2 regions of the Mycobacterium toneyamaense genome follow, and region 1 is predicted to be linked to the other one. Evidence: riboswitches for the same ligand, from Rfam matches in the RefSeq annotation. Region 1 holds a riboswitch; the other holds the start of a gene.
What was found. Region 1 has a riboswitch for cobalamin ahead of metE (5-methyltetrahydropteroyltriglutamate--homocysteine S-methyltransferase). Riboswitches for the same ligand answer to the same signal wherever they lie in the genome.
Positions count from the first base shown of each region.

Region 2: it holds a riboswitch for cobalamin, as region 1 does, so the genes downstream of both, ACZ5IQ_RS01170 (ABC transporter substrate-binding protein) here and metE (5-methyltetrahydropteroyltriglutamate--homocysteine S-methyltransferase) in region 1, are expected to answer to the same signal.

Region 1 is NZ_AP040333.1:5,374,893-5,385,944, forward strand. It holds gene prpD (2-methylcitrate dehydratase PrpD) at 1-684, shown strand, start outside; gene prpB (methylisocitrate lyase) at 681-1,601, shown strand; gene ACZ5IQ_RS26085 (bifunctional 2-methylcitrate synthase/citrate synthase) at 1,598-2,716, shown strand; gene ACZ5IQ_RS26090 (pyruvate carboxylase) at 2,724-6,104, shown strand; gene ACZ5IQ_RS26095 (NADP-dependent oxidoreductase) at 6,117-7,034, opposite strand; gene metE (5-methyltetrahydropteroyltriglutamate--homocysteine S-methyltransferase) at 7,186-9,459, opposite strand; cobalamin riboswitch at 9,575-9,782, opposite strand; gene ACZ5IQ_RS26105 (YbjQ family protein) at 9,809-10,204, opposite strand; gene ACZ5IQ_RS26110 (CbtA family protein) at 10,262-11,052, opposite strand, start outside.
Region 2 is NZ_AP040333.1:253,517-264,568, forward strand. It holds gene ACZ5IQ_RS01150 (alpha-(1->3)-arabinofuranosyltransferase) at 1-15, opposite strand, end outside; gene ACZ5IQ_RS01155 (DUF2613 domain-containing protein) at 1-139, opposite strand, end outside; gene ACZ5IQ_RS01160 (glycoside hydrolase family 3 N-terminal domain-containing protein) at 239-1,426, shown strand; gene ACZ5IQ_RS01165 (TetR/AcrR family transcriptional regulator) at 1,452-2,051, shown strand; cobalamin riboswitch at 2,286-2,471, shown strand; gene ACZ5IQ_RS01170 (ABC transporter substrate-binding protein) at 2,540-3,547, shown strand; gene ACZ5IQ_RS01175 (FecCD family ABC transporter permease) at 3,568-4,557, shown strand; gene ACZ5IQ_RS01180 (ABC transporter ATP-binding protein) at 4,554-5,339, shown strand; gene ACZ5IQ_RS01185 (MaoC/PaaZ C-terminal domain-containing protein) at 5,517-6,359, opposite strand; gene ACZ5IQ_RS01190 (3-oxoacyl-ACP reductase) at 6,394-7,743, opposite strand; gene ACZ5IQ_RS01195 (acetyl-CoA C-acetyltransferase) at 7,891-9,192, shown strand; gene ACZ5IQ_RS01200 (SDR family oxidoreductase) at 9,465-10,337, shown strand; gene ACZ5IQ_RS01205 (MerR family transcriptional regulator) at 10,346-10,822, shown strand; gene ACZ5IQ_RS01210 (DUF488 domain-containing protein) at 10,828-11,052, opposite strand, start outside.

The sequences.
Region 1 (11,052 bases):
GCCATCCTGGACAGCTACACCAAGGAACACAGCGCCGAGTACCAGAGCCAGGCCCCCATCGACCTGGCGCGCCGGATGCGTTCGCGGATCGGCGATGTCGACCAGATCGCCACCATCGTGCTGCACACCAGTCACCACACGCACGTCGTGATCGGCACCGGCTCGAACGATCCGCAAAAGTTCGACCCGGATGCAACACGGGAAACCCTGGATCACTCGGTGATGTACATCTTCGCGGTCGCACTGCAGGACGGTGAGTGGCACCACGAACGGTCGTACGCGCCCGAGCGCGCCCGCCGGCCGGACACCATCGAGCTGTGGCACAAGATCTCGACCGTCGAGGACCCGGAGTGGACCCGCCGCTACCACTCGAATGACCCGGCGGAGAAGGCGTTCGGCGCCCGGGCCGTGGTGACGCTCAAGAGCGGCGAGGTGATCGTCGACGAGCTGGCCGTGGCCGACGCGCACCCGCTCGGCGCGCGTCCGTTCGGGCGTGAGCAGTACCGCGACAAGTTCACCACGCTCGCCGAAGGCGTCGTCGCCCCTGCCGAGCAGGACCGGTTCCTGGCCGTGGTCGACGGCCTTGCGGCCATGAAGCCGGGCAGCCTCGGCGCCCTCAACGTGCGCGTCGACCAGGTCGTGCTGGACAAGGCGCCCACGATCCCGTCGGGGATTTTCCGATGAGCGCCGGCCTGCTCGGCTCGCGGGTCTCGGCCGCCGACAAGCGGGTGGCGTTGCGGACGGCACTGAATTCCGGCCGGCTGCAACGCTATCCGGGCGCATTCTCGCCACTGGTGGCGAAGCTGGTGTCAGAGATCGGCTTCGAGGGGGTCTACGTCTCGGGCGCGGTGCTGTCGGCCGACCTGGGCCTGCCCGATATCGGGCTGACCACCTTGACCGAGGTGGCCGCCCGCAGCGCCCAGATCGCCGCGGCCACCGACCTGCCCACCCTGGTGGACGCCGACACCGGCTTCGGCGAGCCGATGAGCGCCGCACGCACCATCACGATCCTGGAGGATGCCGGGCTGGCCGGCTGCCATCTGGAGGACCAGGTGAACCCCAAGCGCTGTGGCCACCTCGACGGTAAGGCAGTCGTGCCGGCCACCGAGATGATCAAGCGACTGCGTGCCGCGGTCGCCGCTCGCCGGGACCCCAACTTCGTCATCTGTGCGCGCACTGATGCCGCCGGAATCGAGGGCATCGCCGCGGCCATCGACCGGGCCAAGGCCTACGCCGATGCCGGCGCCGACCTGATCTTCACCGAAGCACTGTCCACCCCAAGGGAATTCGAGCAGTTCCGGGCAGCGGTCGACACTCCCCTGCTGGCCAACATGACCGAGTTCGGCAAGTCGGAACTCGTGACGGCCCAGCGGTTGTCAGACATCGGCTACAACCTGGTGATCTACCCGGTCACCACGCTGCGTCTGGCGATGCACGCGGTCGAGATGGGCCTGCGCGAAATCCACACCGCCGGAACCCAGGCCGGCCTGCTCGGCCAGATGCAACACCGCAGCCGGCTGTACGAGTTGCTGCGCTATGCCGAATACAACCAATTCGATTCCGACATCTTCAATTTCACCCTCCAGGACGTGAAATCATGACCACTCAACCGCCCCACATCCACAAGGGTCTGGCCGGTGTCGTCGTCGACACCACCGCCATCTCCAAAGTCGTGCCCGAGACCAACAGCCTGACCTACCGGGGCTATCCGGTACAGGATCTGGCGACGCACTGCACGTTCGAGCAGGTGGCCTACCTGCTGTGGCACGGCGAGCTGCCGACCGAACACGAACTCGCGATGTTCTGCCAGCGCGAGCGGGCGTCCCGGCGGATCGACCGGTCGATGTACTCGCTGCTGGCCAAGCTGCCCGAGAGCTGCCACCCGATGGACGTGGTCCGCACCGCGATCAGCTACCTCGGCGCCGAGGATCCGGAAGAGGACGACAGCACGACTCCCGCCAACTACGCCAAGTCACTGCGCATGTTCGCCGTCCTGCCGACGATCGTCGCCGCCGATATCCGCCGACGGCAAGGACTTTCGCCCATCCAACCGCACAGTCAGCTGGGATACGCCGAGAACTTCCTGAACATGTGCTTCGGATCGGTCCCCGAACCGGCGATCGTCGTCGCGTTCTCCCAGTCCATGGTGCTGTATGCCGAGCACAGCTTCAACGCGTCCACGTTCGCCGCCCGGGTGGTGACCTCCACGCAGTCGGACATCTACAGCGCGGTGACCGCCGCCATCGGCGCCCTCAAAGGCTCGCTGCACGGCGGCGCCAACGAGGCCGTCATGCACGACATGCTGGAGATCGGCTCGGCCGCGAACGCCCCGAAGTGGTTGCACGGCAAGTTGTCTCGCAAAGAGAAGGTGATGGGCTTCGGACACCGCGTCTACAAGAACGGTGACTCTCGGGTGCCGACGATGAAGGCTGCGCTCGACCGGGTGGTGGCAGCCCGCGGCGGCCAGCGGTGGCTGGACATCTACACCGTGCTGGAGCGCGAGATGTTCACCGCCACCAGGATCAAGCCGAACCTCGACTTCCCCACCGGGCCGGCCTACTACCTCATGGGTTTCGACATCCCGGTCTTCACACCGCTTTTCGTGATGGCCCGCATCGTGGGCTGGACCGCACACATCATGGAACAAGCGGCGTCGAACGCACTGATCCGTCCCCTGAGTGAATACTCGGGCCAACCACAACGTTCCATTGCCTGAGCGCGCCATCACCAAAGTCCTCGTCGCCAACCGGGGTGAGATCGCGATCCGGGCCTTCCGGGCGGCCTATGAGCTGGGTATCGCGACGGTGGCGGTATACGCCCACGAGGACCGGAACTCCCCACACCGATTGAAGGCCGACGAGTCCTACCAGATCGGCGAGCCTGGCCATCCCGTTCGGGCTTATCTGTCGGTGCCCGACATCATCCGGGTGGCCCAGCTGTCCGGCGCCGACGCGGTGTACCCGGGATACGGATTCCTCTCGGAGAACCCCCAACTCGCGGCAGCGTGCGCCGCGGCCGGCATCACGTTCGTCGGCCCGAGTGCCGGCGTCCTGGAGTTGACCGGTAACAAGGCCAGCGCCATCGCCGCGGCCCGAACCGCCGGCCTACCGGCGCTCGCATCGTCGGCTCCGTCTGCGTCAGTCAGCGAATTGCTCACGGCCGCAGCCGGTATGGAGTTTCCCCTGTTCGTCAAGGCCGTCTCGGGTGGTGGCGGACGTGGCATGCGGCGGGTGACCGAGCCGGCCGCGCTGGCCGAGGCCATCGCGGCGGCGTCGCGCGAAGCGGAGTCTGCTTTCGGTGACCCGAACGTCTACCTCGAGCAGGCGGTCCTCAACCCCCGCCACATCGAGGTGCAGATACTGGCCGACGGAACCGGCGAGGTGATCCATCTCTTCGAACGGGACTGCAGTGTGCAACGCCGGCACCAGAAGGTGGTCGAGCTGGCCCCCGCCCCGAACCTCACCGACGAACTGCGGAACCGGATCTGTTCTGATGCGGTGACATTCGCGCGCCAGATCGGTTACTTCTGCGCCGGAACCGTCGAGTTCCTGCTCGACGAGCGCGGGCACCATGTGTTCATCGAGTGCAATCCGCGCATTCAGGTCGAGCACACGGTGACCGAGGAGATCACCGACGTCGACCTGGTCACCGCCCAGTTGCGGATCGCGGCCGGCCGGTCGTTGGCCGAGCTCGGGCTGAGCCAGGATCGTGTCAGAATCCGTGGCGCCGCCATGCAGTGCCGCATCACCACCGAAGATCCCGCCAACGGTTTCCGTCCCGACACCGGCCGGATCACCGCCTACCGTTCTCCCGGCGGTGCCGGCGTCCGGTTGGACGGCGGCACCAACGTCGGTGCGGAGATCAGCGCCCACTTCGACTCGATGCTGGTCAAACTCACCTGCCGCGGCCACGACTTCGCGACGGCGGTCAGGAGGGCCCGACGCGCCCTCGCGGAGTTCCGCATCCGCGGGGTGTCGACGAACATCCCCTTCCTGCAAGCGGTTCTCGATGATCCGGACTTCGCCGCAAGCAAGGTGTCGACATCGTTCATCGACGAGCGTGCGCAACTGCTGACGGCCCACACTCCAGGGGACCGCGGCACGCGCATCCTCAACTACCTCGCGGATGTCACGGTGAACCAACCGCATGGCGGTCGTCCATCGGCTGTGTATCCACGTGACAAGCTGCCGAAGATCGATCTCGACGGTCCGGCACCGGCGGGCAGCAAGCAGCTGCTGACCGAGCTCGGCCCAGAGCGCTTTGCGGCCGCCCTGCTGGAGTCGCCGCGGCTGTGGGTCACCGACACCACGTTCCGCGACGCCCATCAGTCGCTACTCGCAACTCGAGTGCGTACCTCGGGCCTGGTCAAGGTGGCCCCGTACGTGGCGCGCATGACGCCGCAGCTGCTGTCGGTCGAGTGCTGGGGCGGCGCGACCTACGACGTGGCGCTTCGGTTCCTGAAAGAGGACCCGTGGGAGCGGCTGGCCGCGCTGCGGGAGGCGATGCCCAACATCTGCCTCCAGATGCTGTTGCGCGGCCGGAACACCGTGGGTTACACACCCTATCCGACATCGGTCACGTCGGCGTTCGTACAGGAGGCCACCGCCACCGGCATCGACATCTTCCGCATCTTCGACGCGCTGAACAACGTGGAGTCGATGCGGCCGGCGATCGATGCAGTGCGCGAAACCGGTTCCGCGGTGGCCGAAGTCGCGATGTCCTACACCGGCAACCTCTCCGACCCCGCGGAGACGCTGTACACGCTCGACTACTGGCTGAAGCTGGCCGAGCAGATCGTCGATGCCGGTGCCCACGTGCTGGCAATCAAGGACATGGCCGGTCTGCTGCGACCACCCGCGGCGGCAAAACTCGTGTCGGCGTTGCGATCCCGTTTCGACCTGCCTGTACACGTCCACACCCACGACACCCCAGGTGGACAGCTGGCCACGTACGTCGCGGCCTGGCAGGCCGGTGCCTCTGCAGTCGACGGGGCGGCGGCACCGCTGGCCGGCACCACCAGCCAGCCTGCGCTGTCGTCGATCGTTGCGGCAGCCGCGCACACCGCGCACGACACCGGTCTGTCGTTGGCAAACGTCTGTGAGCTGGAACCGTATTGGGAGGCGTTGCGCCGCGTCTACGCGCCGTTCGAGGCGGGCCTGCCCGCACCGACCGGCCGCGTGTACACCCACGAGATCCCGGGCGGGCAGCTCAGCAATCTGCGTACCCAGGCCGCCGCCCTCGGGCTGGGCGGCCGGTTCGAGGACATCGAAAACGCCTATGCCGGAGCAGATCACGCTCTCGGCAGGCTGGTGAAGGTGACGCCGTCGAGCAAGGTGGTAGGTGATCTTGCGCTGGCGCTCGTCGGCGCCGGGATGAGCGCCGGGGAGTTCGCCGCCGACCCGCACCGCTGCGACATCCCGGATTCGGTGATCGGCTTCCTCCGCGGCGAGCTCGGCGACCCGCCCGGCGGCTGGCCGGAACCCTTGCGCAGCAAGGCCCTTCGCGGAAGGTCCGACACCAGGCCGACGGCAACCCTCACCGTCGAGGACTACGCCGAACTGGCGGAACCCGGTCTTACCCGCCGAGCGGCCCTGAATCGGCTGCTCTTCCCCGGTCCGACCCGCGAATTCCGCACGCATCGAGAACAATTCGGCGACACCTCCCGCCTGAGCGCCAACCAGTTCTTCTACGGGCTGCGCCGCGGCGAAGAGCACCGCGTCGAGTTGGAGAAGGGCGTCGAGCTGCTCATCGGTCTCGAGGCCATCTCCGAGCCCGATGACCGCGGCATGCGGACGGTGCTGTGCCTGTTGAACGGTCAGCTACGCCCGATCCTGGTGCGGGACAGGTCGATCGACAGCGCAGTCCGCGCGGTGGAGAAAGCGGACCGCGGCAACCCGGACCACGTTGCGGCGCCGTTCGCCGGCGTCGTGACGATCCGGGTGACCGTTGGCGAGCGGGTGAGCGCCGGCCAAACGGTCGCCACCATCGAGGCGATGAAGATGGAGGCAGCCATCACGTCGCCGAGAGCCGGTACCGTCACGCGGCTCGCGGTGGCGCCCACGGCCAGTGTCGAAGGCAATGACCTGCTGGTGGTGGTCAGCTGACCGTCGTAGTGTTCACGGCACGACGACGAGCTTGCCGTGCACATGGCCCGTCGTGCTCGCCGAGAGCGCGGCACCGGCTTCGGTCAGCGGGTACGTCTCGCTGATCGAGACGGCAAGACGTTCCTGCGCGACAAGCGTCGCGAGTTCGCGAAGGGCGGCGCCCAGTTCGCTTCCGGACCCACCGGCGTGCACCTCGATGCCGGTGTCGGCCTGGTCGAAGGCGACCAGCGTGAGCACCCGGGCCGGATCGCCGGTGAGCTCGATCGACAACGGAATCTCGCCGCGACCGGAGGCGTCGAGAACGGCGTCGACTCCGTCGGGTGCGGCGGCCCGCACCCTCTCGAGCAGACCATCGCCGTAGGTGACCGGCGTCGCGCCGAGCGAACGCAGGTATTCGTGGTTGGATTCACCCGCCGTGCCAATGACATTGACACCCTGAGCCTTTGCGAGCTGGACGGCAAAAGTACCTACGCCGCCCGCGGCCGCATGGATGAGCAGGGTGTCGCCCGCCTTGACGCCGAGCTTCCCCAGCACCGTGTACGCAGTGCCGCCCGCGCCTGCCAGCGAGCCCGCCACTTCCCAGCCGACGCCCTCAGGCTTACGGACGAGCTCGGCAGCTTCCGCCAGCGCAAGATCCGCGAACGAACCTGTCGTCGACCGGCCCAGAACCTCGTCGCCAACCGCCCACTCGGTCACCTCGGACCCAACGGCGTCGACGACGCCGGCCACGTCGGACCCCACACCGGCGGGCAGCTCGAGCGGCATCAGTTCGCGCATGTATCCGCCGAGGATCTTCCAGTCGATCGGATTGACGCCCGCGGCACGTACCGCGATTCGCACCTGGGTGGGTCCGGGAGCCGGCGGCTCGACATCGACCACTCGCAAAACCTCAGGTGTGCCGTATTCGGCGAACTGCACTACTCGCGACATCGATTCGTCTCCAATCGGTTTCCGGGCGCTGGCCCAGCAAGGTCAAGGCTCGGGCAGCCGGTTTTATTTCAGGTGACGCACTGCCGCGTGACCCCGAAAAGAACTGCGCTCCGGAACCTGGCTCAGGTTCCGGAGCGCAGTCATCGGCGAGCTATCCGGCGCGAACCAACAGTGCCGCCTGCACCATGCGCCGCAGCGACTCGGTCACCTCGTCGGTCTTGCGGGTCTTCAGCCCGCAGTCCGGGTTCACCCAGAGCCGTTCTGCCGGAACGGCATCCAGCGCACGGCGCAGCGATGTCGCCATCTCGCCGGTGGTGGGAACCCGGGGCGAGTGAATGTCGTACACACCGGGGCCGACGCTGTTCGAGAACCCGATGCCGTTGAGGTCGTCGAGGACCTCCATGTGTGAGCGTGCCGCCTCGATCGACGTCACGTCGGCATCGAGATCGGCAATGGCGCCGATCACCTCACCGAACTCCGAATAGCACAGGTGCGTGTGAATCTGCGTGGCGTCGCTGACGCCCGACGTCGAGAGCCGGAACGCGTCGACCGCCCACTGCAGGTAGGCCGCCTTGTCGGCATTGCGCAGCGGCAGCAGCTCTCGCAACGCCGGCTCGTCGACCTGGATGATCGCGATGCCGGCGGACTGCAGATCGACGGTCTCGTCCCGGATGGCCAGCGCCACCTGGTTGGCCGAGTCCGCCAGCGGCTGATCGTCGCGAACGAACGACCAGGCCAGGATCGTCACCGGGCCGGTGAGCATGCCCTTGACGGGCTTGTCGGTCAACGTCTGCGCGTAGGTCGCCCACTCGACCGTCATCGGCTGCCGCCTGGTGACGTCGCCGAAGAGGACCGGCGGGCGCACGCAGCGGCTGCCGTACGACTGCACCCAGCCGTTCTTGGTGGTCAAGAAGCCGTCGAGATGCTCGGCGAAGTACTGCACCATGTCGTTGCGCTCGGGCTCGCCGTGCACCAGCACATCGAGGCCGAGTTCCTCCTGCAACCGGATCACCGTCTCGACTTCGGATTTCATCCGGCCGATGTAATCGGCCTCGTCGATCTCGCCGGCGACGAACGCCGCCCGGGCCTTGCGGATCTCGACGGTCTGCGGGAACGAACCGATCGTCGTGGTCGGCAGTGCCGGCAGATGCAGGCGGGCGTCTTGTGCCTTACGCCGTTCGGCGGCCGGCCCGCGGCTGATGCCACCGGACAGGACCGTGCCGAGCCGGGCTCGGACGGCGGCGTTGTGCAGTCGCGGGTCGTGCCTGCGTGACGCGACCGCCCGGTTCGATGCCTCGAGCTGCGCGGCCACCGAGCCCCGGCCAGTGCGCAGCGCCGTCGCCAGCGTCGCGACCTCGTCGACTTTCTCGGCACCGAACGCCAGCCAGCCGCGGAGCGCGTCGTCGAGACCGTCCTCGCGCTCGAGCGAGTACGGGACGTGCAGCGTCGAGCACGACGTGGACACAGCCACCGAACGTGCCGACTCCTGCACTGACTCCAGCCGGACCAGTGCGGCCTCCAGGTCTGTGCGCCAGACGTTGCGGCCGTCGACGACGCCGGCCACCAACAGCTTGTCCGCGAGACCGGGAATTCCGGCCGTCGGCTGGTCACCGCCGGCGACGAAATCGACTGCGACGCCGTCGATCTGCGTGCGCGCCAGCGCCGGCAGCACACTCCCCAGCTCGCCGAAGTAGGTCGCGACCAGGATCGCCGGACGTTCGGCGGCTGCCGCGAGCGTGGCGTAGGCATACTCGGCCAATTCGGCGGCGTTGGCAGTGCCGTCCAGGATGTCGGTGACCAAGACGGGTTCGTCGATCTGCACCCACTCGGCACCGGCTGCGGCGAGTCGGCCCAGCAGTTCGGCATACAGCGGCAGCAGCTCGCCGAGGCGCCCGATGGGCACCTCGGCGCCGTCGACGGCCTTGCTCAGCGCCAGGAACGTGATCGGCCCGACGATCACCGGCCGGGCCGGAATACCCTGCGCCTGAGCCTCTTTGAGCTCTGCCAGCACCTTGTCCGGATGCAGTGTGAACGTGGTGTCGGGGCCGATCTCCGGGACCAGGTAGTGGTAATTGGTGTCGAACCACTTCGTCATCTCGAGCGGTGCGATGTCCGCCGTCCCGCGAGCCGCCGCGAAATAGCGATCGAGATCATCGGCAATGCCGCCCGCGCGACTCGGCAGGGCGCCGAGCAGTACCGCGGTGTCGAGCATCTGGTCGTAGTAGGAAAACGTATTGACCGGAATGGAATCCAGTCCGGCGGCCGACAACGCGGCGATGGTCTCGCGGCGCAGGCCCGCGGCGATTTCCTCGAGCGCGGCCCGGTCGATCCGGCCCGCCCAATAGCGTTCGACGGCCCGCTTGAGTTCACGGTTCGGACCGATGCGGGGCGCGCCGAGAATGGTTGCGGTGAATGGTGTTGACAACTGACGTCCTTCAAATGCGACGGAAGTGCGCACCGCCCAAGGACATTCATCGAGGACAGCACAAACCGCCCTCGGCGATCAGCCCATTCCACGAGGCGATGCACCGCCGGACGCGGCGCATCCGGCACAGCTGGCAGGTCTTCGGACTCGCAGGCACGCACCCTTCGGGTGCACCTAGTGGCCGTCGCTTCCCAGTCCGATGCGGACCAGTGCGGATGACGGCGGTCGTTCCTGCATACCGCTGCGGGACAGTCCCGGATTCTCACCGGGTTCCCTCTCATGGCGGTTCCCCGCCATTCGACGCCGCAGACACCGAAGCGTCATTGGCAAACCAGCTGCGCCGTGGAGATTACCCTGTCGGGCCCTGTGCCGGGCCCGGACCGCCGCCGTAACCCAACTGCTGTGCGGTGTAGCGGGCGGCGTCGGTGACCGGAACCGCTTGTACCGCAGTGCCGTACGCGCAGATCTCGGTCCACACGTCACCGATCTCGGTGGTGTCGAACCGCATCCCGATGATGGCATTGCCGCCGCGGGCGTGACATTCCTGGAGCAGCCGGCCCATGGCTTCGTTGCGGCTCTCGGCGAGGTTCTTGGTCATGCCCTGCAGCTCGCCGCCGAACATCGCCTTGAACCCGGCGCCCATCTGCGCGAAGGCGTTCCGGGACCGGACGGTGAGGCCGAACACCTCACCGCAGACCCGCTGAATCTCCCACCCGGGCAGGTCATTCGTCGTGACAACCAGCATGCTGCCGCCTTTCTGTGTCGGTATGCCTCGAACTGTAGTGCGCGGCAACCGCAATCGTCAGAGCGCGGCTGCCACGTCCTGTGCCGGTGCGGCCTTCCTGGCGCCACCGAGGTAGCGCTCGACGAGCCCGCCGAACACCAGCCCGATGACCGTCCAGATCAACGCCTGGTCGATCAGCGAGTACCACCGGAACTTCCACAGCAGGTCGGCGTCGAATCCGGGGTAGATCAACTGCCCGGGGGCGTAGACCTTGCCGTCGACGGTGACCGGCGTATCGAAGGTGTTGGTGATCGGCTGCGGCGTCTCGGTGGCGGCGCGCGCGAAGCCGAACTCGCCCGCGTGCTCGACATTGGCGGCCAGATCACCCAGCGACGGCAGCGCCGCCAGCAGACCGCCGTACAGCACGAAGAAGCCGAGCACCGAGATTCCGACGGCACGCGCCCAGCCGACCTTCGCAGACAGCTTGCGCGCGGCGAACACCGCGAGGCCCAGCAGGGCCAGCGACCCCCACACCATTCCCAGGTACAGGAAACCGCGGGCCTCCATGGTGAATTCATGGCCGACAGCGGGCGGGTTCGACGGGTATTTCACGAACGGCAACAGGTACACACCCAGGAAGCCGAAACCGGCGGTGGTCCAGCCCAGCACCTTGGGCCGGACCTGGAACCGGCCGTGCAGTACCAGATACGCGACAGCCACCAGCGCACCCATCGCCACAGAGAACGCGATGATGCCGGTGGCCGCACCGATACCCGACTGGATGGACCGGCTGAACAGCTCGGGCCCGTCCGGCTCGACCGGATGGCCCATGGCCGTGTGGACGGTCGAGAGCACGTTCATGCGGCCGG
Region 2 (11,052 bases), 1.0 Mb from region 1:
CCGATGACGCTGGATCGCCCGATTGCAGCGTCGGCTTGGTGTCCTGCTCCAGCATCAGCGTGGTGCCGAAGACCGCTGCAGCGCCGAGCAACAGACCGACCACGATGCTGGCTCCGGCGGGCACGAGGAAGCGGTCCATGGCGCCCAAACTAGCATGACGACCTGCCTGGGCCCCGTTTCGGCGGCCGTCTCACGGGGTCCCGGGGGACCGCGACCGGAACCGTTAGGCTCGAAACCCATGTCCCTGACCCGAACCCTCGGCGCGCTGGCACTGGTGTCCGGATTGGTCGCCGGTTGCTCGTCGTCGTCCGACCGTCCGGCCGCGTCCAGTACGTCCAGCCAGGCCTCCAGCACCGCGTCCTCGAGCAAGCCGATGGACGCGCCCGCACCGACCGCCCCGCCGTGCGATCCGCACGCGCTGCTCAGCACGCTCACCCTGCGCCAGAAGCTGGCCCAGCTGCTCATGGTGGGTGTCAAGGACGCCGCCGATGCCCGCGCCGCGGTGACGCAGCAGCAGGTCGGCGGCATCTTCATCGGCAGCTGGACGGATTTGTCGATGCTGTCGGACGGCTCGATCCCGGCGCTGCAGGCCGCATCCGGGGCGCTGCCGCTGGCGGTCAGCATCGACGAGGAGGGCGGCCGGGTGTCCCGGCTGAAGAAGCTGATCGGCCCGCAGGAGTCGGCGCGCGTGCTGGCGGCGACCAAGACCCCGGCCGAGGTTCAGGCCATCGCCAAGGACCGCGGGCAGCAGATGAAGGACAAGTTCGGCATCACCGTCGACTTCGCGCCCGACGCCGACGTCACCGAAGAGGCCGACGACGAGGTCATCGGCGACCGCTCGTTCGGCGCGGACCCGCAGAAGGTGACCGAGTACGCCGGTGCGTACGCCGCGGGGCTGCGTGAGGCGGGGCTCGTCCCGGTGCTCAAGCACTTCCCGGGACACGGGCACGGCTCGGGCGACTCGCACACCGGCGGCGTCAAGACGCCGCCGCTGGAGGCGCTCAAAGACAACGACCTGGTGCCGTACCGGACGCTGACGACGCAGCAGCCCGTCGCTGTGATGGTCGGCCACCTGCAGGTGCCGGGACTGACGCAGGGCGACGACCCGGCCAGCCTGAGCAAGCCGGCCTACGACCTGCTGCGCAGCGGCGAGTACGGCGGCCCGCCGTTCGACGGCGTGGTGTTCACCGACGACCTGACCGGCATGGCCGCCATCACCCAGCACTTCGGCGTGGCCGACGCGGCGCTCAAGGCGCTGCAGGCCGGCGCGGACGTCGCGCTGTGGATCACCACCGACGGCATCCCGGACGTGCTCGACAAGCTGGAGGCGGCGGTGCAGGCCGGGCAGCTGGACCAGGCGCAGGTCGACAAGTCGGTGCTGCGGGTGGCGGGCATGAAGGGGCCGGGCGCGAAATGCGTGAAGTAGGCCGCTCGTTGCATACCCTGATCTGATGGCAGGTGGAACCAAGCGGCTGCCGCGGGCCGTCCGCGAACAGCAGATGCTCGACGCCGCCGTGCAGATGTTCTCGGTGAACGGCTATCACGAGACCTCGATGGACGCGATCGCCGCGCAGGCCGAGATCTCCAAGCCGATGCTGTACCTCTACTACGGCTCGAAGGAAGAGCTGTTCGCGGCGTGCCTGGACCGGGAGCTGACGCGCTTCGTCGACACCGTCCGCGCGGACATCAACTTCGCGCAGAGCCCGCGCGACCTGCTGCGCAACGCCGTGCTGTCGTTCATGACGTACATCGACCGAAATCGGGCGTCGTGGATCGTGCTCTACACGCAGGCCACCAGCTCGCAGGCGTTCGCCCACACCGTGCGTGAGGGTCGCGAGAAGATCATCGACCTGGTGGCGCGGCTGCTCAGCGCGGGTACCCGAAACCCGGAGCCGGACAGCGACTTCGAGATGATGGCCGTGGCCCTGGTGGGTGCGGGTGAGGCCATCGCGTCCCGCGTCAGTGCCGGCGACACCGACGTCAACGACGCCACCGAGCTGATGATCAACCTCTTCTGGCGCGGCCTGAAGGGCAAGCGCGCCGAGTCGTAGGTTTCTCGCGCTCCCGCGGCGCCGCGACGGTGCACACAGATCGCCCTCCCAGCGATTCTGGCGATCTGGTCGCACATTCGCGGACCGGCAGCCCGTCCCGGGGCTCTCTCCCTTGGTGCCTTTCGCTGGGAGCCGTCAACTTTCCCTGACGCGTCAAGGAAAGTTGACCACTCCAAATCGCATGTGCCACAGGAGAGGACGACACGCCGGCGGCACGGTTCGCGACGGCGCTGGTATGGTCCGATTCGAGCCAGTCGAACCCAACGCGGTTGGGTCAGGGAATCCGGTGCGAAACCGGAACTGACGCGCAGCGGTAAGGGGGACAGGCGGAGCAATGGCCACTGGCCCCACGTGGGCTGGGAAGGCGCTCCGGCCTGGATGATCCCGAGTCCGAAGACCTGCTGGCTCGGGTTCTCGCGGCCTGGCGGCGCGAGGTCCCGCCCACGCATGGACTCCGCGACCTGAGTCCCGGATCGGAAGGCGCCGCCGTGTCTCGACGTACCATTCTGCTTGTCTCGCTGGTTGTTTCGCTCGTCTGCTCGTGTAGCGGACCGCGGGCGACAGGAACCGTCAACGCTGGAACCGCCGGCTATCCCGTCACGCTGCAGAACTGCGGACGCACGGTGACGGTGAAATCGCCGCCGCAGCGCGCGGTTTCGATCAACCAGCCGGCCAGCGAGCTGCTCCTGGCGCTCGGGCTCGCCGACCGGATGGCCGGCACCGCGTCCTGGAGCGATGACGTCCGGCCCGACCTCGCCGCCGACAACGCCAAAGTGCCTGTGCTGAGCCGGGATTTCCCGTCGTTCGAGCGGGTACTGGCAGAGAAGCCCGACTTCGTCTATGCGACGTTCGACTGGTCGTTCACCGATCAGGGCGTCGCCCCACGGGAGCGGTTCGAGCGCCTCGGGGTGCCGACGTATCAGTCCTCCAGTGAGTGCGGCGGTCAGGACGCGCCGCAGGCGCGGGCGTTGACGCTCGACGACATGTATGCCGAAATCGCCGATGTCGCCCGGATTTTCGGGGTTTCAGAGCGCGGGGACAAGCTGGTGTCGACGTTGCGGGCGCGCATGGCGACCGCAACCATCGGTCTCAGGGCCGACGGTGTCTCCCTGATGTGGTGGTACGCCGGTACCAGAACTCCGTACATCGCGGGCTGCTGCGGAGCGCCCGGCATCATCACCACCGCGGTCGGGGCGCGCAACGCGTTCGCCGACAGCAGGCAGTTGTGGCCCGAGATTTCGTGGGAGGCCATCCTGCAGCGTGACCCCGACATGCTGGTCCTCGCCGACCTCACCCGGGGCAAGGACGGCGACAGCGTCGCCGACAAGATCAAGTTCCTCGAAACCGACCCGGCCGCAAGCAAGTTGAAGGCCGTGCGGGAGAAGCGGTGGATCATCTTGCCGGCCAGCGCGATGGATCCGTCGCTGCGCAACGTCGACGCCGTCGAGACCGTCGCGTCCGGGCTCCGCGCATTCGGACTGGGCGGGAAGTCCTGACGGCGGTGCGCACCGCCGGGATGGTGGCGCTCGGCCTGGTCGGGCTGGTGCTGTCGATCGTGGCGGCCATGGTCATCGGGCCGGCCGACCTCGGCGTGGGTGACGTGTATGCCGTCGTCGCGCAACATCTTTGGGGACGCGCCGCCGACATCCCGCCGATCGATGACGGCATCGTCTGGGAATTGCGACTGCCCCGCGCGTTGCTCGCCGCGATCTGCGGCGCGGGCCTGGCGATCTGCGGCGCGATCCTGCAGTCGCTGATGCGCAACCCGCTGGCCGACCCGTTCATGCTGGGCATCTCGTCCGGTGCGTCCACGGGAGCGGTGCTGGTCGTCGTCGCGGGGATCGGTGGCGCCCTGACGCTGTCGGGCGGGGCGTTCGTCGGTGCGGTGCTCGCGTTCGTGCTCGTGCTGGCCCTCGCCGCGGTGTCCGGCGGCGGGCCGGACCGGGTGGTGCTGGCCGGGGTCGCCGGCACTCAGCTCTTTTCGGCAACGACCGCCTTGGTCGTCTTCTCCTCCGCCGACGCGCAGCAGACCCGCGGGGTGCTGTTCTGGTTGCTCGGCTCGCTGGCCGGGGCGAGCTGGTCTCAGGTGGCACTGTGCGGTCTGGTGTGCGCGGCGTGCCTGGCCATCTGCTGGCTGCAGTCAGATGCCTTGGACGCGTTCGCGTTCGGCCATGATGCGGCCGCCGCGCTGGGTGTCTCGGTGCGGCGCGTGCGCGCCGTCTTGTTGGCGACGACGGCTCTCCTGACGGCCGTGCTGGTGAGCGCCGCCGGCGCAATCGGTTTCGTCGGGCTGGTGTTGCCGCACGCGGCCCGGATGATCGTCGGGCCGTCGCACCGCCGGCTGTTGCCTGTCACCGCGATCACCGGCGCCATCTTCATGGTCTGGGTCGACGCCGCCGCCCGCACCGTATTCGCGCCGCAGGAGTTGCCGGTCGGCGTGGTGACGGCGCTCGTCGGTGTGCCGATCTTCATGTGGATTCTGGCTCGGCGCCGGAGGTTTCGATGACGAGCGGGCTCGCCGCTGAATCCGTCAGCTGGTCGACGGGCGGTCGGCTCGTCATCGACGGGGTGTCGCTGGTCGTGGCCGACGGTGAGACGCTGGGGCTGCTCGGGCCCAACGGCGCCGGCAAGTCGTCGCTGTTGCGGTTGCTGGCCGGGCTACGGCATCCCGACACTGGTGCCGTGCTGCTCGACGGACGTCCGCTCGCCGGTCATCGTCGTCGCGCGGTGGCGCAACGGGTCGCGGTGGTCGAGCAGCAGGTCAGCACCGAGCTCGACCTGACCGTCGGCCAGATCGTGCGGCTGGGCCGAATTCCGCACCGCGGCATCTGGTCTGGTGACACCGAGGCCGACTGCCGCGCCGTCGAGCGCGCCCTGCACCAGACCGAGACGACAGCCCTGCGCGACCGGGATTGGCGCACGCTGTCCGGTGGTGAGCAGCAGCGGGTGCAGATCGCCCGGGCGCTGGCCCAGGAGCCCCGCGAGTTGCTGCTCGACGAGCCCACCAACCACCTTGATATCCGGCACCAGTTTGAGCTGATGGCGCTGATCCGCGCGCTGCCGGTGACGGCGGTGGTGACGCTGCACGACCTGACGCTGGCGGCGTTGTTCTGCGACCGGCTGGTCGTGCTCGACAAAGGGCGGGTTGTCGCGGCCGGGGCACCCGCCGAAGTCCTTACCGCTGAGCTGATTTCGTCGGTCTACGGTGTTGCGGCCCGGGTCACGGTCGACGACACCGGCCGCCCGGTGGTCCACCTCCTCCCGCCTGGGTCGCCGAGCCCGAGGTAGGTCGCGAGAATCCACTGAACCTACTCGATCAACGTCACGTTGATTGCGAGCTTTGAGCCCGGTCTCCCAACATGTTTCGGCTGGAGCCGTCAACTTTCCCGACGGGTCATGGAAAGTTGACGGCTCCAAATCACAAGTGCCGCAGGAGAGCCGAGACGCCCGGGCGCGCGACGAGAGCTACAGCTCGGTGACCGTCGCCGTCAGGTGCGGGTAACCCTTCGACAGGTTGCGCAGCGCCAGCTCCCAGCCGCCGTCGATGGGCTCGACGTACAGCCCCACCTTGGCCGGCAGCAGCACGGGCTTGCCGAACTTCACGGAGTATCGAACGGCATCGGGTAGCTGGCCTTCGATGTTGGCCAGAACCGCTGCAGCGCTGAACATCCCGTGCGCTATAGCGGTCGGGAAGCCGAACAGCTTGGCGCCGATCGAGCTGGTGTGGATCGGGTTGTGGTCGCCGCCGACATCGGCGTAGTGCCGAATCTGGCCCGGCGTGATGCTGATGACCGCATTGGGCGGCGGCAGCTTCGGCTGCTTGACCGGCTCGGGCTTCGGCCCGCCGGACAGGCTGGTCCGCTGCTGGTGCAGGAACGTCGTGACCTGGTTCCACACCAGGTCATTGCCGACCTTGATGTCGGTGATGATGTCGACCAGCAGGCCCTTGCGGTGCTCGCGCAGGTTCTCCGCGCGCACCGCGATGTCCAGTTCGTCGGTCACCTTGATGGGCCGGTGCTGGGTGATGTGGTTCTCGATGTGCACCGAACCCATTGCGGCGAACGGGAAATCGAACCCGGTGACCAGCGACATCATGGTCGGGAAGGTCAGTGCGAACGGGTACGTCAGCGGCACGGTGTCGCCGAACCGCAGCCCGGTCACCGCGGCGTACTCGGCGACATTCTTCGGGTCGATGGTCAGGCCCGACACCGTCACGGTGCGGGCCGGCAAGGTGGAACCCCGCGACACGAACGGCAGCGCACCCGCCACCGCCCGCGCCATGTTCAACAATCCGTTCGGTTGCGCCATGACTACTGCCTCCTGTTCTTCGCGCAAGCGCTCATCACGCGCCCAACAGGGCCTGGCCGCAGACCCGAATCGTGTTGCCGGTCACGGCATTCGAGGCGGGGCTGGCGAAGTAGGCGATCAGCTCGGCGACGTCGACCGGCAGGCCGCCCTGGAACAGCGAGTTGAGGCGGCGGCCCACCTCGCGGGTGGCCAGCGGGATGGCGTCGGTCATCTTGGTCTCGATGAAGCCCGGCGCGACGGCGTTGATGGTGACGCCCTTCTCGCCGAACACCGGGGCGAACGCGTCGGTCATGCCGATCATGCCGGCCTTGGTGGCGGCGTAGTTGGTCTGGCCGCGGTTACCGGCGATACCGGCCATCGACGACAGGCCCACGATGCGTCCGCCCTCGCCGATGGTGCCGTTCTCCACCAGCCCCCGCGCAAGACGTTGCGGCGCAAGCAGGTTCACGGCGATGACCGAGTCCCAGCGGGCGTCGTCCATGTTGGCGAGCAGCTTGTCGCGGGTGATGCCGGCGTTGTTGACGAGGACGTCGGCCTTGCCACCGTGGTGCTCGGTGAGATGCGCGACGATCTGGGCGACGGCGTCGTCGGCCGTCACGTCCAGGGCCAGCGCGGTGCCACCGACCGCGGCGGCGGTCTCGGCCAGTGCGTCAGCGGCCTGCGGGACGTCGATGGCGACGACGGACGCGCCGTCGCGCGCGAACACGCGGGCGATCTCGGCGCCGATGCCGCGGGCGGCACCGGTCACGAGTGCGACCTTCCCGGCCAGCGGCTTGTCCCAATCGGCCGGGGCGACGGAGTCGGCGGCGCCGACGTAGAACACCTGGCCGTCGACGTACGCCGACTTGCCCGACAGCAGGAAGCGGATGGTCGACTCGATGCCCGAGGCGGCGGGCGCGGCCTTGGCCGACAGGTAGACGAGCCCGATGGTGGCGCCGCGCTGCAGCTCCTTGCCGAGCGAGCGGGTGAAGCCTTCGAGGGCACGCTGGGCGATGCGCTCATCGATGCTGTCGGTCTCGTCGGGCGTGGTGCCGACGACGACGACGCGGCTGTTGGCGGCGAGGTTGCGCAGCACGGGGGTGAAGAACTGGTGGAGCTGCTTGAGCTGCTCGGGCTTGGTGATGCCGGTGGCGTCGAACAGCAGGCCACCGAACGAGTCGGCCCAGCGGCCGCCGACGTTGTTGCCCACGAGCTCGTAGTCGTCGGCGAGGGCCGCGCGCAGCGGCTCGGCCACGCGGCCTTCGCCACCGATCAGGAGGGGGCCGGCCAGCGGGGGCTCGCCGGCCTTGTAGCGGCGCAGCGGCTGGGGCTGGGGTACGCCGAGCTGCTTGGCCAGGAACGAACCGGGACCGGAGGTGAGGACTTGGGAGAGGACGTCAGCCATTGCGGACCTTTCTGCGGACGTATGTCGTATAGACGGAACCGTCTTGTCAGAGACGAACTTACTCCAGAGTAAGAACGGTGGGTAATATAGGCGTCAAGCAACATCTTGCCTCAGTCATCCAACGTCAAACCGAACTGGAGAAAAACCGTGGCCGAGACCAACAGCCGCCGCCGCGTGGCCGTCCTGGGTGGTAACCGCATTCCCTTCGCGCGATCCGACGGCGCGTACGCAAACGCCTCCAACCAGGACATGTTCACCGCGGCCCTGGACGGTCTGATCGACCGCTTCAACCTCAAGGGCGAGAAGCTCGACATGGTGATCGGCGGCGCCGTCCTCAAGCACAGCCGTGATTTCAATCTCATGCGCGAATGTGTGCTCGGCACCTCGCTGTCGCCCTACACGCCGGCCTTCGACCTGCAGCAGGCCTGCGGCACCGGTCTGCAGTCGGCCATCGCGGCCGCTGACGGCATTGCTGCCGGCCGGTACCAGGTGGCCGCGGCCGGTGGCGTCGACACCGCGTCGGACGCGCCCATCGCCCTCGGCAACGACCTGCGCCGCGTGCTGCTGAGCCTGCGCCGTGCCAAGTCGAACGTCGACCGGCTGAAGCTCGTCGGCAAGCTGCCCGCCGCCCTCGGCGTGGACATCCCGGTCAACAGCGAGGCCCGCACCGGCCTGTCGATGGGCGAGCACGCCGCCCAGACCGCCAAGGAGATGGGCGTCAAGCGCACCGACCAGGACGCCCTGGCCGCCGCCAGCCACCAGAACATGGCCGCCGCCTACGACCGCGGCTTCTTCGACGACCTGGTCAGCCCGTTCCTGGGCCTGTACCGCGACAACAACCTGCGGGCCGACTCGTCGACCGAGAAGCTCGCCAAGCTCAAGCCGGTCTTCGGCGTGAAGCTGGGCGACGCCACCATGACCGCCGGCAACTCGACCCCGCTGACCGACGGCGCGTCGGTGGCGCTGCTGTCGACCGACGAGTGGGCCGCCGAGCACGACATCCCGGTGCTGGCCTACTTCGTCGACTCCGAGACCGCCGCCGTCGACTACGTCAACGGACCCGACGGCCTGCTCATGGCCCCGACCTACGCCGTGCCGCGCCTGCTGGCCCGCAACGGCCTGACGCTGCAGGACTTCGACTTCTACGAGATCCACGAGGCCTTCGCCTCGGTCGTGCTGGCGACGCTGGCGGCCTGGGAGTCGCCCGAGTACTGCAAGGGCCGCCTCGGCCTGGACGCGCCCGTGGGCTCGATCGACCGGTCGAAGCTCAACGTCAACGGCTCGTCGCTGGCGGCCGGGCATCCGTTCGCCGCGACCGGCGGCCGCATCGTGGCCCAGCTGGCCAAGCAGCTCGCCGAGAAGAAGAAGGAGACCGGCAAGCCGGTGCGCGGCCTGATCTCCATCTGCGCCGCGGGTGGCCAGGGCGTCACGGCCATCCTGGAGGCCTGAGCCTCGAACGTGCGGGAAATGGCCGCTGGACCAGCGGTTTTGCGGCCATTTCCACCAATTTCGCCGGGCCTGTAACGCCCCGTGAAACCGCAGCGATACCCATAGTGCCTCGTGTTTCCGTCTGACCCCCGACCTGACGGAGGCACGGGGCACTCTCGTTTTCCCGTGGGGATTTGTGCACGATTTTCCGCGCCCCCCCGCGGATTTTCGTGCACAAATCCCTGGCGCACGGGCTTGCGTTCGAGCGCGCTCAAACTCCTAGCGTCAGCGCCATGACAACAGCTACGCCAGCACAGACCTGGGTCATCACCGGAGCCTCGAAGGGTCTCGGACGCGCACTGGCCGAGGCCGCCCTTGCCGGGGGCGATCAGGTCGTCGCCGCAGTCCGCAATCCCGTCAGCGTGGCCGACCTGGGCGCCGCCTACGGTGACCGCTTCACCGCCGTCGCCTTCGATGCCCGTGACACCAGCGAAGCCGCCACGCTCGTCCAGGCGGCAGTCGACCGTTACGGTCGCCTCGACGTCCTGGTGAACAACGCCGGGCGGGCCATCGTCGGCGCCGCCGAGGAAGTCGCCGACGCGCAGCTGCGCGACCTGATGGACCTGCATCTGTTCGGTCCCGCCGCCCTGGTGCGCGCGGCGTTACCGGTCATGCGGGCGCAGGGCAGCGGGACGATCGTCCAGATGAGCAGTCAGGGCGGCCGGATGTCGTTCCCCGGCGTCTCGACGTACTCGGCGTCGAAGTTCGCTCTGGAGGGCTGGTCGGAGGCCTTGGCCGGCGAGGTCGCGCCGTTCGGGATCCGGGTGATGCTGGTCGAGCCGAGCCGGTTCCGCACCGCCTTCAACGCGGCCGACGTGCTCGACTTCACCGACGCCTCGTCGACCTACCGGGACGTCCTGGCCGCGGTACGCGCCGACATGGCCGGCGCGGACGGGAAGCAGGAAGGCGACCCCGCCGCGGCCGCGCAGATCATCGTCTCCCTGGTCCGCTCCGAGGACGTGCCGCTGCGGCTGCCACTCGGTGCCGAGGCCGTCGAGCGGCTCACGACCACCTACCAACGCGGTCTGGACGAAGTCGGCCGGTGGGCCGCGCTGGCCCGCAGCGCCGACTTCGCGGACAGCGCCGCCTCATCGCGGCCGATCTAGTATCGAGTATGTCCTCCACCGACGAACTGATGAGCCGGGCACTTGCCGCACTCGGCGAGATGGACGGACCGATGTCGATCGAGGTCATCCACCGGCTCGCCGACACCGAGGGCCTCAGCGAGCCCATGACCATTGCCGAGGTTGCCGACCTGCTCGACGTCTCCGCACACACCCTGCGCTATTACGAACGCGCCGGCCTGGTCGAGGTCGACCGCGACAGCAGCGGCCACCGCGTATACCCGCCCGAGGCGGTGCGCCGACTCGTCTTCCTGACCCGGATGCGCTTGTCCGGCATGGCCATTCGAGATCTGCAGCACTACATCGCGCTCGTGGACAGCGGAGAGCAGACGGTGCCCGAACGACTCGACATGCTGCTGGAACATCGCGACACCATCCGCCGCCAGATCCGTGAACTCACGCTTTCGCTGGCGGCCACCGAGTACAAGATCGCCACCTACGGCGGCACCACCGGCGACACCTGCTGACGGGTCTAGAGCAGCGCCGCGAGCACGGCGACGTGGCTGATCGAGACGTCCTTGGCCGAGGTGGTCAGGGTCACCGGACCCATCGATCGCAGCTTGGCCAGCTCCTCCGAGTCGGCCAACTCTGCCCGGTAGTCGGCGGCGAACTTGTCGAACTCGCCGGGATGCGCGTGGTACCACTTGCGCACTTCGTTCGACGGTGCGACGTGCGGCATCCAGGTGCCGACCCGCGG